Regions from separate parts of the Kocuria sp. HSID16901 genome, predicted to be linked through region 3. Evidence: riboswitches for the same ligand, from Rfam matches in the RefSeq annotation. Region 3 holds a riboswitch; each other region holds the start of a gene.
The links. Region 3 has a riboswitch for thiamine pyrophosphate ahead of thiM (hydroxyethylthiazole kinase). Riboswitches for the same ligand answer to the same signal wherever they lie in the genome.

Region 1 (5,587 bases), on a different contig from region 3:
GCTGAGGCGGCATCAGGTTGAATCCATCGGCCGCGCCTTCGTCGAGCCACTGCTCGATTTGATCGGCAATGGTTTCCGGGGTGCCGATCATCGTGCAGTGCCCACCACCGGCCGCCAGCCGCCCCAGAAGTTGGCGTACGGTCGGTTGCTCCACCTCGATAATCCGCAGAATCGTTGCGTAGCGCCCCTGCGGACCGGTGAATTCCTCGAGCGGCGCCAGTTCGGGAACCGGCTCGTCGAGATCCCAGTCGGAGCAATCGCGATGGATGAATCCGCCCAACTGCTGGAGCGAGGCTTCCACCGGTAGAAGTGCGTCGAGACGATCTCGCGTGCGTTCGGCGTCGTCGAGGGTCCGTCCCACGTACGGGACGAGCCCAGGCATCACGACCAGTTCATCAGGGTTCCGCCCCGCGGCCTCGGCTCGAGCGCGCACGTCAGAGCGGTATGCCTTCCCCTGCTCGAGGTCGTAGGCGACGGCGTAGATCCCCTCTGCTCGCCGCGCCGCCAGGTTTCGCCCGGGATCCGAGGATCCCGCCTGAAAGAGCACTGGCCGTTCTTGCGGGGGTTGGGGAACGTTCAGTGGACCGGCCACGGTGAAGTACTCACCGCGGTGGTCAATTGAGTGGATCGCTTCCGAGTCAAGATACTTGCCGTTTCGATCCGCACGAATCGAGGTATGGGGCCACGAATCCCACAGGGCTTGCACGGCATCGATGAACTCTTCGGCCCGGGCATAGCGCTCCGCGTGCTCCGGAAGCCGTTCCTTCCCGTGGTTTCGAGCTTCGGCGTCGAACATGGACGTCACGACGTTCCAACCGACGCGCCCGGAACTGATGTGATCCAGGCTCGCAAGCAACCTGGCGGCGTGAAATGGCTCGTAGAAGGAACTCGAGACGGTGCTGACCAGACCGATGTTCGAGGTAGCCCGCGCCAACGCCGTCAGGGTGGTGAGCGGTTCCAAGAACCACGACGGCGTGCGTTCCGCCGAATCCGCCCGGAGCGACTGACCGTCGGCGAAAAACACCGCGTCCAAGGTGCCTTTTTCGGCAAGTCGTGCAAGCTCCTCGTAGTACTCGATGTCACCGAGCCGTTCCACCGCCGAATCGGGAGTTCTCCACGCTGCGTTGTGGTGACCGCAACCGTAGATGAAGAGGTTTAGGTGCACCTGTTTCTTGGCCACGCTCATCCTTTGACCAAGCCCCCGTCCACCATCAAGTTTTGTCCGGTAACGGCCCGGGCCCACGGGGACGCGAAGAAGAGCACGGCGTCGGCCAGCTCTTCCGGAGTCGTCACGCGTCGCAACGGGGTGCTCTGGGCGATCGCGTCGAAGACCTCCGTCGGTGTTGCCGAACTCGCGTCGGTTTCGCGGAGTAGTCCTCCGGAGACCATGTTGACGGTGATGCCGTCGGGTCCGAGATCGTGTGAGAACGTACGGGTCAGAGAGAGCAACGCCGCCTTGGCCGCGGTGTAGTCATGGTAAGGAACCACAGGGTTCTGGAACAGATTCGTCCCGATATTGACGATGCGGCCCCACCCTCGTTGCGCCATGCCGGGGTACAGGGCTTGAATCATGGCCAGCGGGCCCATCACCGAACCATCCACCTGCGTTTGGACGACGTCGGGAGTGATGTCAATGGCTTGAGGCCGAGCGTCGCCGTTGAAGCTGAAGTCGAGAAGCGCGTTATTGACCAACGTGGTCGGGTCGTCCGAGAAGAGTCCTCGGATCTCCTCGGGAAGGGCAAAAGCTCGCTCACGATCACGCACGTCGAGATGCACCGCTCGCGCGCGTTCCGGGAATTCTTCGGCCAGGCGATGTGCGGCGTCGCCACTTCGGTGATATCCCACGACCACGCGCGCCCCTTCCCGAAGAAAGGCCCTGCTGATCGCGAGGCCGAGGCCCCTGGCCCCTCCCGTGACGACGACGACCTGTTCGTTCAGGGGTATCGACGTACCACGCACGGTCTCGGATGTTTCGGTCATAATGCTCTGCCTCTCGGATCGAGGCGAAGGCCCGCGACATGAACGAGCGCTCATGTCGGGAGTGCAGGGCATCGAATGCCCCACGGACAATCCCTTCGCCAGTGCTAACTGATGCAGGTTCTACGGGTCTTCTCTCAGCCCCGCCGTGGGGGCACCCCGTGTCCTGCGCAACATGCTAGCAGCGCAAGGGGAGTGTTTCGCTAGACCACATCATGCAGATGGTCCACGAATGGACCATCTGACGAGGCAAAAAGCTTCTGCTCGACCATCGCGCCTCCCTGCAGGTCACCGGAGGAGCTGAGCAGAAGATCGTCCTTCGAAGCTGCGGATACCTACTCAGGCAGGAGCTCGCATTTCGTCGACTGGGCGCATTCTTGCGATGACTTGCCCATCCGATCCTCTTATCGAATGACTCCCGCAACGCGAGACATCAACCCGCTGAGCGCATTGATAGCACCGGATAATTCCTTCTGTTCCGCCGTGTAGTCCCCGGGCTGTGGAACCTCACCAGCCTCTTCCTGCACCTCGGCGATCGATCGGTAGTCCACGTACTTCACCTTGCCGTCGGAGGTTGTGCCATCCGTGTGACGCTGGAGAATATCGTTGACAGCCTTGAACCCCTTTTCGACCTGCTCGGCGAGGGTTTTATCCTTCGCCTTAATAATGTCTTCGACGTTCCCGTAGACCACCTCGGCTCCCTCGACGTTGGCTTTGAAGTTGTAGAGGTCCGTGTGCGAGAAGGTTTCCTCCCCACCGACGATCTTGGCGTTGGCTACTTCTTTCAGTAGCTCCGCCGCTCCGGAGGTTATCTCGGTGAGCTCGAGCTTGAACTTGCCGTCACTGCCCTTGATCTTTCCGTACACGAGGTCATAGAGCTTGTGGGTCGAGCCCTCAAGCTGATCCGCCGCAGCCTGGCGCTCCAGCTGGGATCCGAAGCTGAAGGGTGAATTCGGTGCGGAGTAAAGGTCCGCCTCGATGCGGTGCCAGCCGGTCCAACCGTCCAGACGCTGAGGGCTCCAGGGCTTGTCCCCCGGCTGGCTGGGGCGTTCCTGAAGGCGGAGGTCGAGTGCTTGGGCGAGATCTCCGGTCCCGTCTATGCCGAAGGATCCGGCCGTAGGCTCGATCCGTTCGTAGTACTGCCGTGCCAGCGGGTACAGCTCACGGGCACTCTGGATATTGCCGTCCACGTAGGCATCGATAAAGTCCCGAGTCGCTTTCACGAGCTGACCCACCTGGTCTTTGACGTAGGAGGTGTAATTCTGGACGGCCTTCTTCTCTGCGCCCTTCTGGTCTTCGGTCTCCTCTCCGCCTTGGCCAGGGGTCACCTCAAATTTCGTGAGACCCACGAAGTCACCCACCATGTTGGGCTTGCATGCCGTGAAATAGATGCCCTCTTTCAGGCTGGTCGTCAGGCTCGCGAAGCTTCCCGGACCGATGTTTTCCTTCTCGGACTCGATCTTGAGCTTGTCCTCCGAGAGCACCTCAAATTCATTGGGTGTGCTTCCGTCGTTCTTGATCTCGAAGGTCACTTTTCCAGCCGGAATCGAAGCGGAATCGGTCTTACACGAGTCATCTTCCATGGTGACGTGCACCGTTTGACCTGAGTTGTTCCCCAGGTGACCACCGATCAAGTTACTGGAGCAAGAGGCTAAAACCAGTGCGAGAGCAATACCCGTGGGGGCGCCAAGGTATTTCGTGATTTTCATGCTGTCCTCGTGAAAAAAACTGATGGCCGGAACTGGATGATCCGACCCGTGGAAGAAGAGACTGATCTCAACCGAAGAAAATGACGGCTCTAGAGCGGCCCGACCAACGTGCGACGAGCGGCGTCAGCGGCACACCACACGATGGCCCGTCATGCGGTCGGCTGAAGATGACCTTGAGAAACTGTCTGGCCTTCACGACGCCGGCCACCAAAGTGCCGACACCAAGCGACGGTTCCGAACCCTCACGCACTGCGATCAACAGATGGGCAACGAACACGGATGGCCTCCCCGACTGCCCATCCGGTGTTCACCCGCGGGTCTTCGATTCAAATCTGAAGAAAGTATATCCACGACCATTTCATAAGTTAAGAACTATGCATTGGTGATCTCGACGACCCTGACGTCGCCGCGTCAGCGCGTCACGCGCGAATCCACACATCGGTTCGGGAACGCCACCCGAGCGTCAGCGCGCGGAGCCCCATGAACCCGCCGGCATATGCAATCCAGATCCACAGGAAGCCCCACGTGTCCATCGACAGATCAGCATCCGCGCTCGCCCAGTAGACCGCACCGAGGATGGGCGCATACACCACCAAGGAGATCGTCGAGGCCAGAGCAAGGTACCGGGCGTCTTGGGCGCCGATGAGGACGCCGTCGAGAATAAAGACGTACGAAGCCAGAGGTTGCCCGATCGCCACGATGATCATGGCCAGCGCAAAGAGATGCCGCACTTCAAGGTCGGGGGTGAAGGCCCAGCCTAGACCGAAGCCTATGATCGGGCAGATCAACCCGGTGATCACTCCGAATCCGAGGGCCCACCGAATAAGCCGGTTCATCAGATGACGCACCTGCCGCCTGCCGGCTTCTTGCGTCACATCGCGGGCGCCCATCTCCTTGCCCAGGAGCGCCTGAGCGGCAATGGCCAACGCATCCAAGCCGAAGGCCATGAACCCGAACAGCGACATCGTCAGCTGATATGACGCCAGATTCGTCGGCCCCTGGTGGGTCACCACGAAGATGGTCAGCATCATGGCCGCCCTCATCGCAGCCGTTCGGAGCATGAGCCACGAGCCCACGGACAAGATCGAACCGACGCCGGCCCACGACGTGCCCCAGCGGACGCCGTGCTTGCGAGAACCGCCAACGATCATCACCAGATAGACGGCCGCCATTCCCCACTGCACCAGCGAGGTCCCCATCGCGGAACCGGCAACACCCAAACCACCGGGGAAAACGAGCAACCAGTTGAGCACGACGTTGACGGCCGCCCCTACGCCCGCGACGTAGAGCGGCGTCTTGGTGTCCTGGAGTCCACGAAGGACCCCCAGGGACGCCAAGACGATCAGCATTCCCGGTAATCCCGGCATCGACCAGCGCATGTAGTCAATCGCGTGGTCGAGAGTTGCCCCCTCGGCTCCCATTGCGGCCAACACGGTCGGGGCCAGAATCCAACCCACGACGGCGAGGACGATGCCCAGCGCCAAGGCCACCCAGAGCCCATCCCGACCCTTCTCATAAGCCGCGGCGAGCTTCCCGGCCCCGAAAAACCGGGCGACGGCCGGCGTCGTGGAATATGACAGGAAAATCATCAGGCCGATCACGGTCTGAACCACTGTTCCCGCCACGGAAAGGCCAGCAAGTTGATGAGTACCCAAATGGCCCACGATCGCGGTATCCGCGAGGATAAAGAGGGGTTCCGCAATCAAGGCGCCGAAGGCCGGTAGCGCCAGACGCACAATCTGACGATTCAGGCCCGGCCCGGTGCTCGCAGCGGCGGAGGGCTCGGAGGTCGCGTCGGACTGTGGGTGGGAAGGCTCAGGATTCACCTGACTAGTCTAAAGAATCACGCTAGCCGGGTGCCTCCACGGTCCATCTCGCATTACGGTTTGCCCGACGCAGTG
Region 2 (5,587 bases), on a different contig from region 3:
GAAGGTTCCGAGGAACAACGAGAGGAAGCCTATCGCCAGCGGAAGCAGAAAGAGCGGTCTCAGCGTGAGAATGCGCGGACTGTTGCCGACGACGAGGCGCCTGGTCTCGCCAAGGAACACCACTCGCACTTGGGTCAGGGAAATCGCGATCAGGGGGAGTGGCGTCCATGAACATCGTTGAGTTAGCCCCCGTGGCCGTGATTCTGCCCCTGCTCGCCGCAGGCCTGAACTTCACGCTGTACAAGTTCCCGAACGCCCAGCGGTTGGTGTCACTTCTCGCGATGTCGCTGATCCTGGCCCTCGAAATCGTGCTCTTGATTTCGACCTGGGGAACGGGCCCGCAATCCGTGACGCTGGGCGGCTGGGCGGCGCCTTTCGGCATCGTCATGGTCGTGGATCAGTTGTCGTCCTTGATGCTGGTCGTCTCCACGCTCGTCTCTTTCGCGGTGCTCATCTATGCGACCGGTCAGGGTCTCGCGGATGGTGACGGCGACGCGCCGATCTCGGTGTTCTACCCGACCTTCTTGGTGCTGTTGGCCGGAGTGTCCAATGCCTTCTTGGCGGGGGACCTCTTCAACCTGTACGTCGGGTTCGAGATTCTGCTGACTGCCAGTTACGTACTTCTCACCATGTCCGGGACGGCTCCGCGCATCCGGGCCGGCGTGACCTATACCGTGGTCTCGGTCATTTCCTCGATGCTGTTCCTGATTTCCATCGGCATGATCTATGCGGCCCTGGGCACCGTGAACATGGCGGATATCGCCGCCAAAGTGCCGGACCTACCCGTGGGCACCCAGATGCAACTGCACCTGATGCTACTGGTGGCCTTCGGGATTAAGGCCGCCGTTTTCCCGTTGTCCCTCTGGCTCCCGGACTCGTATCCGACCGCGCCCGCGCCGGTCACGGCCGTGTTCGCGGGCTTGCTGACCAAGGTCGGCGTGTACGCGATCATCAGGACGGAGACCCTCCTGTTCCCCGGTGGAATGGTGGACAACCTCCTCGCCTTCGTCGCGGCTGCAACCTTAGTGGTGGGCATCCTGGGAGCGTTGACTCAAAGCGATATCAAGAGAACCCTCTCGTTCATTCTGATCAGTCACATCGGCTACATGATCTGGGGCATCTCGTTGTCGACGCCGGAGGGCTTGGTGGCCGTGGTCTTTTACGTTGCCCACCACATCGTGATCCAGACGAGCCTGTTTATGGTCGTGGGCCTGATCGAGCGACGCGGTGGTTCCGCGAATACGGATCGTCTCGCAGGGCTCGCGAAGATTGCGCCCATCTTGGGCATCCTGTACTTCATCCCGGCCATGAACTTGGGCGGTATACCGCCGTTCTCCGGATTCATCGGGAAAGTTGGCCTCATCGACGCGAGCGTGCGAGCCGGAACCTGGCAGGGATACGCCCTGGCCGGCATCGGCGTCTTCGTGTCACTCCTGACTCTGCTGACCTTGGCCCGTATTTGGAACCGTGTGTTCTGGCGTAAGCCAGAGGATGCCGAATTCCCCGATCCGATCCTCTTGGCAAAGGACGCCGATGGTCATTACGGCGTCCGGACCTCGGGAGAAATTGACATCGAATCGAGGCGTTACAAGGGCCGCGACGTCACCCTGTTGCCGCGGCCGATGATCGGCTCGACCATCGGATTGGTCGCCGTGGGAGTCGCGATCACCTTCTTGGCCGGGCCGTTATTCAACCTCTCCTACCAAGCAGCCGATAACTTGAGTGATCCGCACGCGTACATCGAAGCCGTATTGGGCCACGACGCCGCCTCGGAAGGGGGCCACTGACATGAGTCCGTCCGCCCACCGGGCCCCTCGCATCAGGCCCAAAAATACCTTCCGTACGGAACTTCCGCTGTTGGTGTGGCTCGTTCTGGTGTGGGGCGCCCTCTGGCGGGATTTCTCTCCCGGCAACTTGCTCTTCGGCCTGATTCTGGCCTTCATCTTGGTCCGCGTCTTCTACCTACCGCCGGTGCAATTGTCCGGGCGGTTCAATCCACTGTGGGCCTTCGTATTGGCCATGAAGTTCATCTGGTGGATCGCGGTCGCAAGCTTCGAGATTCTGTGGTTCGCTGTGAGGCCACGGGGAGCACCCAGATCCGCGGTCGTCTCGGCCCAATTGGACATCAATAGCGACCTCCTCATCACGGTGGTGGGTCATATCGTCTCCCTGATCCCGGGCTCGCTCGTCGTGGAGGTGGACCGGCGTCATGCAACGATCTATTTCCACGTGATCAACATCGAGTCCGCGGAGGACGTCACGAAATTCCAGAACAGCGTTCGCAAGATCGAGGCCTATGTGATTCGGGTGATGGGTACCCGGGAGAGCTATGCAGCCCTCAAATCCGGCACCCTCGGTGAGGAGAAGCCATGAAAGTCGTCATGGTGATCTGCGGCATCATTCTGGTGTTGGCAGCCATCGGAACCATCTACCGTCTGGCCAAGGGGCCTTCGCTCTTGGACCGAGTGATCGCTTCGGACGTTCTGCTCGCCATCGTTGGTGCCGGTTTGGTCATCGACATGGTCAATCGGGACAGCTACGAGAATGTCACCTTGCTCATCGTCATTTCCCTCGTCGGCTTCTTGGGGTCCGTGACGGTCTCTCGATTCGCGAATAACAAGCGGGAACGTGAAGACCTCGCCCGAGACGCCGTCGGCGGATATAACGCCAGTGCCTCGACACGCCAAGAATCGGCGTCGTCCCTCGGCCAGAGTCAGAACCCTTCGGATCAGAAGCCTTCAGGGGGTGAGCGATAGATGTTGGACACCGTTCTGAACATTCTCACGGGAGCATGTCTGATCGTCGGTTGCCTCATGTCCTTGGGGGCCGCACTCGGCATCATGAGGTTCAGCGATGTGCTGTCGCGCCTGCACCCCGGTGCAAAGCCCCAGGTCTTCGGCTTGTTTCTCTTACTCCTCGGCATGGGAATCGCCGCCCGCAGTTGGAGCCTCGTCCCCGCGCTCATTTTGGCCTGGACCTTGCAGATGCTCGCGACGCCGGTTTCCTCGCACATGGTCGGTCGGTCCGGATTCCGGAACCGGCACTTCGCGGCGTCGTCGTTGACCGTCAACGAATTGGCCGACCTCGTCGAGCAGATGAACCGCGAAGAGGAACAAGAGCAGGCTCCGGCCGAGGCCGCGCCCGAGCCTCGAGAGGTTGACGCGGATACCGCGGGATTAGACAAGCCGGACGAACAAGAGCCTCGGCAATCCTGACAACAACGCCGATGGGCGCGTGACAACGTCACGCGCCCATCGGCGTTAGCTTGAGAAGGGGACGGTTAGACCTCGGCCTGGCCGCCGGTCTCGATGTCTTCATTCTTTTCCATCCGGGCGGCAACCCGGGTGACGCCAATCTTGATCAGCGTGGCGACGACGCCGCTGATGGCGGTCCAGATGATGACGTCACGAAGGCTTTCTTCGGGGTCCGGGTTGTTGGCGGGCGGCTCGTTGCCGGTGATCTTCTTCCAACCGAGGGTCATGATCTTATTGGCGGCGAAAACTCCACCCAGGGAAGCCACGGTGGAACCGATCTTGATGACGGGATTGCTCATACGAATCTCCTGTAATTGTCGGACGATATTTCGGCCGGTCATGTGCAGCTTCCTCTAGCCTAATCGCAGGCCAATGGCTTTGTCTCAAACGACCGCAGATTCTCCGTCCCTCTCGTGATCCGTTAGGATGGTCCGAGTTCACCACACGACAGGGGAGCCTCAAGCGAGGCTGAGAGTGCGCAAGCAGACCCTCGACCTGATCCGGTTAGCACCGGCGTAGGGAGTCGAGATCTCGGGTGTTCCCGAAAGAGAATTCGGGCAAGGCCTCCCCTCCTGACCGCAATTCCAGGAGGATATACCGTGAACGCATCATCGCCCAAGGCGCCATCCAAAACCTTCCCACGAGGCTCGTGGCGCGTTATCGACATCGTCATTGCCTCGGTTCTCGCCGTGGTGTGCGGCGTCATCTTTTGGATCTGGTCGAACGGCGTCGCCCCGTTGATCGGCACCGTGACGGTCGGATTCCCGCCCTTGTCCGGACTCATCGGAGGGGGATGGCTCATCGCTGGGGTCCTCGGAGGACTCGTCATCCGCAAACCGGGCGCAGCTCTTTACTGCGAAATTCTCGGGGCCCTCGTTGAGGCGCTGTTGGGAACTCATTACAGCTTCGCCGTCCTCATCTCCGGGCTCGTGCAGGGCTTGGGCGCGGAAGTCGTTTTCGCGGCCTTCCGATACCGCCGCTTTGAGCTTCCCATCGCGCTGCTGGCCGGAGCCGTTTCGGGCCTGTTCATGACCGTCAGCGAGATCGCGATGTATTACGCCTTCTGGCAAACACAGTTCAAGATCACCTACGCGATCTTCGGCGTCATCTCGGGTCTGGTCATCGCCGGGTTCCTGGCGTGGGCCCTGACCCGGGCGCTCGTATCGACGGGGGTGCTTTCGTCGGTCGCGGCCGGTCGGGACGCCCGGAGCCGGAGAGCTCGGGCGTGACGGCGGTGGGGGCGACGGTTCAGGCCAGCGACTTTTCTTGGTGGCATGCGGACCGCGAATCTCCCGCCTTCTCGGGGGTGGACCTCCAGATTTCCGAAGGGCAAAAGGTCCTTCTCCTCGGACCCTCTGGTGCGGGAAAATCCACCTTGCTGCACGCGATGGCGGGGGTGCTGGAGGACGACGACGCCTCCAGTGGAACGCTCCTGATCGATGGCGTGGAGCCCCGAGACGCGCGGGGCCGTATCGGCCTCATGCAACAAGACCCGGAATCATCGATCGTCCTCTCCCGGGTTGGAGACGATCTCGCGTTCGGACCCGAAAATCTTGGCGTGGATCCGGAACTGATCGTGCCTCGCTGCCGGAAGGCCCTCGACGCCGTCGGGTTGGACCTCCCGTGGGACCACCCGACCTCCGCGTTATCGGGCGGTCAAAAGCAACGACTCGGCCTCGCCGGAATCTTGGCGATGGAGCCCGCGCTTCTGCTTCTCGATGAGCCCACGGCCAATCTCGATCCAGACGGCGTCCTCGAGGTGCGCGATTCGGTCCTGAAGGCGGTCGAGTCCTACGGTTCGACCCTGATCGTCGTCGAACATCGGGTCGAGGTCTGGGCCGACCACGTGGACCGCATCGTGGTTCTGGACGCAGGTGGCGGAATTCGACATGACGGGCCGCCGCGAAAAGTCGTGGGCGAAGCGCGCGACGAGCTGATTCACGCGGGGGTGTGGGTTCCCGGGTACACGCCGCGCACCCCAGCGCACGACGTCGTCCCCGACCCCGCCGTGCCCCTGCTTCGCGCGGAAGGCCTGGGGGTCTCGAGGCATCCGGCGGACCGTCGGTGGATTCGCGCCCGACGTCGTGCCGTGCTGGGCTCTCCGAATGATCCGGTTCCTGCGCTCCGCGATGTTCCCATAGCCGCCCGAGGAATAGACCTCGAGGTCCGTGCGGGGGAACACCTGGCCATCACCGGGCCGAACGGTGCCGGAAAATCCACGTTGGCTCTGACGCTCGCGGGGCTGTTGGAACCGGCCGAGGGCTGGGTCGGCGCGTGCGACCCGTTACGGGACCTCGACCAGGGGATACCCATCAATTCACGGCGACGGCCCT
Region 3 (5,587 bases):
TTAAAAGTCAGAGATCTGAATTTTCCCCATCGACATCAGATGTTCGTAGGCGTGGGGGCGTGACATGAGTTCCCCCAGGTTTTCGGGAACGACTTGCCAGCTCAGCCCAAACTGATCCTTGCACCAACCGCACGCGACGGCGTCGGGGTGGGCGCTCAAGGTATCCCACAGGCGGTCGATTTCTTGCTGGTCGGGAGCTTCCACCATCAGCGAGAATCCCTCGGTGAAGGTGAAGTCCTGGTCCACACCCGAATCCATTGCGGTGAACCACGTGCCAGTCTCCGCGTCGCCGAGGCGGAAATCCGAGAACATGACGGAGCCTTGTTTCGCCGGACCGGTGGGCTCGGGGTATTCAGCGCGGTTGCCCATGACCGACCCCGGAAAGAGCTGGAGGTATTCGGCGGTGGCTTCGGCCGCGCGATTTTGGGCGGGGCCACAAAACATCAGGGCCGGCATGAGGAACGGTCGCGGTTCGCCCTCGGGGTTGGTCAGGATCAATTGCCAGCTCACGCCGTATTGGTCCTCAACCCAGGCGTATTGCGGGGAGAAAGGATATTCTCCCAGAGGCATGAGTTCGCGTCCGCCTTCGGACAAGACGGCGTGGACCTCCTGGAGGTAGTCCGCCGCGTCGTCGATGCGCGAAGGGTCGAAATTGATCATGAATCCCGCCGCGGGAGTGGGGCGGAATTCGTCACCGGCGTTGATGAGAGCGATCGGGAGGTCATGGATTCGCAGACTCACCGTGAGAGTCTTGCCGGCCATCGGCCGTTGAAAGTCGAGGAGTCCTTCGGTGGGGTAGGTCTGTCGGGACGTGATCTCGACGTCGCGAAAGGCCTTCGCGTAAAATTCGGCGGTTTCATCCGCGCGGCCGTTCGACCAGATATTGGGGGTGATGGTCATGACCAAGATCCTTACACTCGCCGACCGGCGGGAGCGCCTGCCGTTGGGCTTTCAGACTATTCCGATATCGGCTCTGTTGATAGGGCCACGTGAAACTTTGAACGAATCTTCCGGGCGGGGGCGTTCGGGCAGATGAGCGACGGCGGCCGTGTGGAACGCACGGACCAGCGGGTTCTCCTCGCCGCGGAGCCACGCGAGGCACAGCGGGACGGGCGGCGCGTCGTCGAGCGGAATGGACACGACGCCGGTATGACCGTGCGACGCCATCGCGGATCGGGGTGTGGCACCCACGCCCCGTCCTGAAGCCACCAAGGCGGCCCACTCGTCGTAGTTATGACATTCGAGGATGGTGCGTGGGCGATGAGGGTCATCCCACAGCGTCGGCCGGGTGTTTCCGCTGACCGTGTTGACCACGAGCGGGTATTGGCCGAGCTCGTTCCATGAGATCGACGTGCGGTGCGCGAGGGGGCTACGGGTGCTCACGGCCGCGACGCGGACTTCTCCGGCGAGCTCGACGCATTCGACCTCCTCTGAGGAGATGTCACGGCGGCTCAGAGCGACGTCGACGGTCTTGTCCAGAAGCGCGGCGTGAATGTCGTCCCGTCGCGAGAGCCGCAGGCCAACGCCCGTGGAAGCCTCGAATTGCGCCGTGGTCCGGGAAAACCACGGGTCCGGCAAGGCCCAAGGGAAGCCGACGCGAAATTCTGGTTCCCGGGACACCTCAGTCAGCGCGGCCTGGACGTCCCGCAGGATTTTGCGAGATCTCTGGAGCAGCACCTCGCCCGGTGCAGTGAGGCGGACCGAGCGAGAGGTGCGGACCATCAGAGTCACGCCGAGCCGCGTTTCGAGCTGTTGGATGGTACGGCTGAGCGCGGGTTGGGTGATGTGAAGTACCCGAGCCGCTTGGGTGAAAGATCGATGCTCGCCCACGGCTTCGAGAGCTCGGAGGTGACGCAATTCGATGTTCATGACGCCACAGCATAGTCGTCGTGCCTGGTCACAGGTCTGTCAGTGAGGTGAGGGCGGGTGGTTCCTCGGCGGCTCAACGACTGGGCGTCTCAGCCAGCTGGGGTGGTGACCACGCCGTGTTGCCAGTGGTGATCCTCACGGCGGTATTCGATGCGCGTATGGTTTCGGTCTTCGCGGGCCTGCATGAATTCCACCTCCCTCGGTTCCAGGGCGTAGAGCTGCCAGTCCGGATTGGGTGATCCGTCGTAACTCGGGCGTCCTTCCCAATCCCGTTCCGACTCTTCCCGGCTGAGGGGGTGGACGACGCCGGTGACACGCACCTGCCGTCCCGACTCGCGCCAGAAGAAGATCATGGACGCGCGTGGGTCCGCATCGAGCTGTTGCCCCTTGCGGGACGTGCGATGGGTGGAGAAGTGGAAGCCGCGATCGTCAATGTCCTTGACGATGAGGGTTCGACCCACGGGGGTGCCGTCGTTATCGACCGTCGTGAAGGTCATGGCATGGGGCTGCCGTTGCCCCGAGGCGATGGCTTCCTGGAACCACTCAGAAAACAACTGGTGTGGATCTGAGGGCACGTGATCCGGGTCGAGGGTCGGCAGGGGTTTGGGGAAGGACGGTAGGGAACTCAACTGGTCGCTCAGAGTGGACATATTTCGATGCTAAGTGGAGAGCACGGGCTGCGCGAGGGTGGATTGGCCATCGGCATCGGTCCATGACGGATGGTTATGGGCGAGATCTACACAAGCGGTGGAGAAAGTTATCCACAGGTGTGCATAACGGTGTGTACAACTCGAATATCTGTCCTACAAACGGGCTTCACGCACGGGGAGGGTCCCGGCGATCAGGCCATTTTCAGGGTGCGTCTCGTTCTGCGAATCATCGAACTACGCGTGTGTAACTTGCCCACAGGTGGGGATAACTCCTGTGGATAACGGCGGTCTGAGCGAGCGGCGAATTCGGGCTTCGACGGCGACACCCTTGATTTTCTGGGGAAGTCCAGGGGTGGACGACGTGTGCCTCCACATCTGGTGATCCACAGGGGTTGAGGATAACGAGCCGAGCGTGTCCACCTGGTGTGCACAAAGTTATCCACAGGTGGGGAAAAGTGGGTAGTTCTGACGGAGAATGTCCCTTAATGGCTCGACACGGTGAGCCTGAGAGCGACACAGCACCGGCGGGCGAGCGCCGTCATTTCAACGAAGGAACGAGCGTCGGCATTCTTCCCGAGGGCCAGGGTCGTGAAATCACATCGAGAGGAGTCACAGCCATGTAAGTTCTCCACATTGTGGAGAAGCGCTGTGGATAACCATGTTCGAAGAGTGGGTTGTCCCCAGTGGAGCTTCATATCGGAGGAGGCCTCAGGGGTCGAGTAAGAGTGTGGCGTTAGAGTGAATACGTGACGCAAAGGGGCGTTCACACCAGTGACAAGGGGTGCCCTGCCGGGCTGAGAACACACCCTTGGAACCTGATCTAGCCAGAACTAGCGAAGGGATCGTCACCGTGACAGATTCACCACAGCATCACTCACAGACCGCCGCCATTGTTGAGTGTGCCCAGGAGGTGCGCGCAACTGCGCCGCTGGTGCATTGCCTGACCAATTCCGTGGTCAAGGAGATCACCGCGAACGTCTTGCTGGCGGCCGGAGCTTCCCCCGCGATGGTCGAGCACCCGGAAGAAGCTCGCGTGTTTGCCGGCATCGCGAACGGTCTTCTTGTGAACGTCGGCACCATCTCGGAGGAACAGACGGACGCCATCCGTGCCGCCGTCGCCACCGCCAACGCACAGGGTGTCCCGTGGGTTCTGGACCCCGTCGCCGTCGGGGGCCTTCCGCAACGCACGGAGCTGGCCCGGGAACTCCTCGACCTGAAGCCCACCGCGGTCCGTGGCAATGCGAGCGAAGTCGTGGCCCTCGCGGGATTGGGGCAGGGCGGACGAGGCGTTGACTCGACCGAGTCCGTGGAGTCAGCGCGCGAAGCCGCCGAAGCACTCGCCCGGCGGACCGGCGGCGTGGTCGCCGTTTCGGGGGAGCGCGACCTCATTGCCTCATCCGGTCGTGTGACCCGTTTGACCAGCGGGCATTCCCTGATGCCGCTCGTGATTGGCACCGGTTGTTCGCTGGGTGCCGCCGTCGCCGCGTATCTCGGCGCTGCGCGTTCATCCGGTATGTCGGACCACGACGCCGTCGTGGCCGCTCACGCCCACCTAGGGGCGGCGGGCACGGTGGCCGGCCGATCCGCCGAGGGCCCCGGGTCCTTTCACGTTCGGTGGTTGGATGCCCTGCATGCGCTGTCTCCGGAAGAGATCGCGCAGGTGGTCGAGCTGGAGGACGCGGCATGATCCCCTCAGGAGTGGATCTCTCCCTGTATTTCGTCACGGACACCACACTCTGTGGCGGCCTCGAAAAAGTTCCGGGCGTAGTCTACGAGGCCGTGATGGGCGGCGTCGGGGTGGTGCAGGTTCGGGATAAGCACCTCGACGACGGCGCCTTCGCCCAGCTGGCGAGCGCCTGTGCCCAGGCCGTGGCGCAGGCCAACCAAGATTCCGGTCGCACAGCCCGCACGGTGGTCAACGACCGACTTTCCATTGCCGCAGACCTCGGCCTCGACGTTCACGTGGGTCAATCCGACGCCGCAGCCGAACGAGCCCGAGAAACGCTGGGGGAGTCCGCGATGATCGGACTGTCGGTGTCGACCCCCGAACAGGCGCGGGCCGCGGTGGACTCCGGGCACGCGGATCTCGTGGGAATCGGGCCCGCCTGGGCCACACCCACCAAAACGGACGCCGCGAAACCACTCGGACCGGAAGGAGTCGCCGAATGCGCGCGGATTGCCCGGGGCGGCGGAATGGCCAGCGTGGTGATCGGCGGCGTCAATGCCCACACGGCTGGTTCATTGGCCGGGGTGCCGGCAGATGGTCTGTGCGTGGTCTCGGCCATCGCGTCGGCGGATGATCCCCGGAGGGCAGCCTCAGAACTCCTCCGCCTCTCGCAGAACACCCTTGATCGAAAGGACCTCCGCTGATGCGCCCGCCGATTGCTCTCTCGATCGCTGGATCTGACCCCTCGGGTGGGGCTGGGACCCTAGCGGATCTCAAGACCTTCGCCGCTGTGGGAGCGTATGGTTGCGCCTGCACCACCTCCTTGACCAGCCAGAACACTCTCGGCGTGCAGAGTGTGCATGGTATCGACGCGGAGGTCGTGGTTTCCCAAGTTGAATCGGTGATTGACGATCTTCCCGTGGACGCCACCAAGATCGGGATGTTGGGTTCGGCCGAGACCGTTCGACATTTGGCACGGATGATCGCATCTCGTCGCCGCGACTTCGGCGTCGTCGTGCTGGATCCCGTGATGGTTGCGACCAGCGGCGACCCCCTTCTGGCCCCCGATGCCGACGCCGCATTGCGCGATGAACTCGTGCCGTTGGCGGACGTCATCACCCCGAACCTCCCCGAAGGGGCGCGTCTGCTGGGGCGGCCCGACGACGTCGCCACCTCCCTCGCCGCCGTGCGTGAACAGGCCATCGAATTGCTCGCGCTGGGGCCTCGGGCGGTTCTCCTCAAGGGTGGGCATCTCGCGGACGCTCAGGCCGTGGACGTCTTGGCGATGAATCCGAGCTGGGCTCCCGGTGGTCGGGCCCGGGTCTCGGAGCCGGTGATTCGGGAATTCACCTCTCCACGCATCGAAACCCGCAATACGCATGGAACGGGGTGTACGTTGTCG

Region 1: linked by a shared signal. The riboswitch ahead of D8M21_RS10140 (3-oxoacyl-ACP reductase) and the one ahead of thiM (hydroxyethylthiazole kinase) in region 3 are both predicted to bind thiamine pyrophosphate.
Region 2: linked by a shared signal. The riboswitch ahead of D8M21_RS00555 (ECF transporter S component) and the one ahead of thiM (hydroxyethylthiazole kinase) in region 3 are both predicted to bind thiamine pyrophosphate.

Annotation. Positions count from the first base shown of each region.
Region 1 covers NZ_RBLM01000009.1:16,959-22,545, reverse strand. The annotation lists gene D8M21_RS10145 (LLM class flavin-dependent oxidoreductase) at 1-1,186, opposite strand, end outside; gene D8M21_RS10140 (3-oxoacyl-ACP reductase) at 1,183-1,980, opposite strand; TPP riboswitch at 2,053-2,149, opposite strand; gene efeO (iron uptake system protein EfeO) at 2,382-3,686, opposite strand; gene D8M21_RS10130 (MATE family efflux transporter) at 4,106-5,512, opposite strand.
Region 2 covers NZ_RBLM01000001.1:112,179-117,765, forward strand. The annotation lists gene D8M21_RS00525 (Na(+)/H(+) antiporter subunit C) at 1-171, shown strand, start outside; gene D8M21_RS00530 (Na+/H+ antiporter subunit D) at 168-1,787, shown strand; gene D8M21_RS00535 (Na+/H+ antiporter subunit E) at 1,789-2,373, shown strand; gene D8M21_RS00540 (monovalent cation/H+ antiporter complex subunit F) at 2,370-2,756, shown strand; gene mnhG (monovalent cation/H(+) antiporter subunit G) at 2,757-3,215, shown strand; gene D8M21_RS00550 (DUF4235 domain-containing protein) at 3,281-3,553, opposite strand; TPP riboswitch at 3,694-3,793, shown strand; gene D8M21_RS00555 (ECF transporter S component) at 3,854-4,483, shown strand; gene D8M21_RS00560 (ABC transporter ATP-binding protein) at 4,480-5,587, shown strand, end outside.
Region 3 covers NZ_RBLM01000003.1:106,893-112,479, forward strand. The annotation lists gene D8M21_RS05555 (rhomboid-like protein) at 1-4, shown strand, start outside; gene D8M21_RS05560 (VOC family protein) at 1-900, opposite strand; gene D8M21_RS05565 (LysR family transcriptional regulator) at 952-1,869, opposite strand; gene D8M21_RS05570 (pyridoxine/pyridoxamine 5'-phosphate oxidase) at 1,959-2,519, opposite strand; TPP riboswitch at 3,287-3,379, shown strand; gene thiM (hydroxyethylthiazole kinase) at 3,370-4,206, shown strand; gene thiE (thiamine phosphate synthase) at 4,203-4,889, shown strand; gene thiD (bifunctional hydroxymethylpyrimidine kinase/phosphomethylpyrimidine kinase) at 4,889-5,587, shown strand, end outside.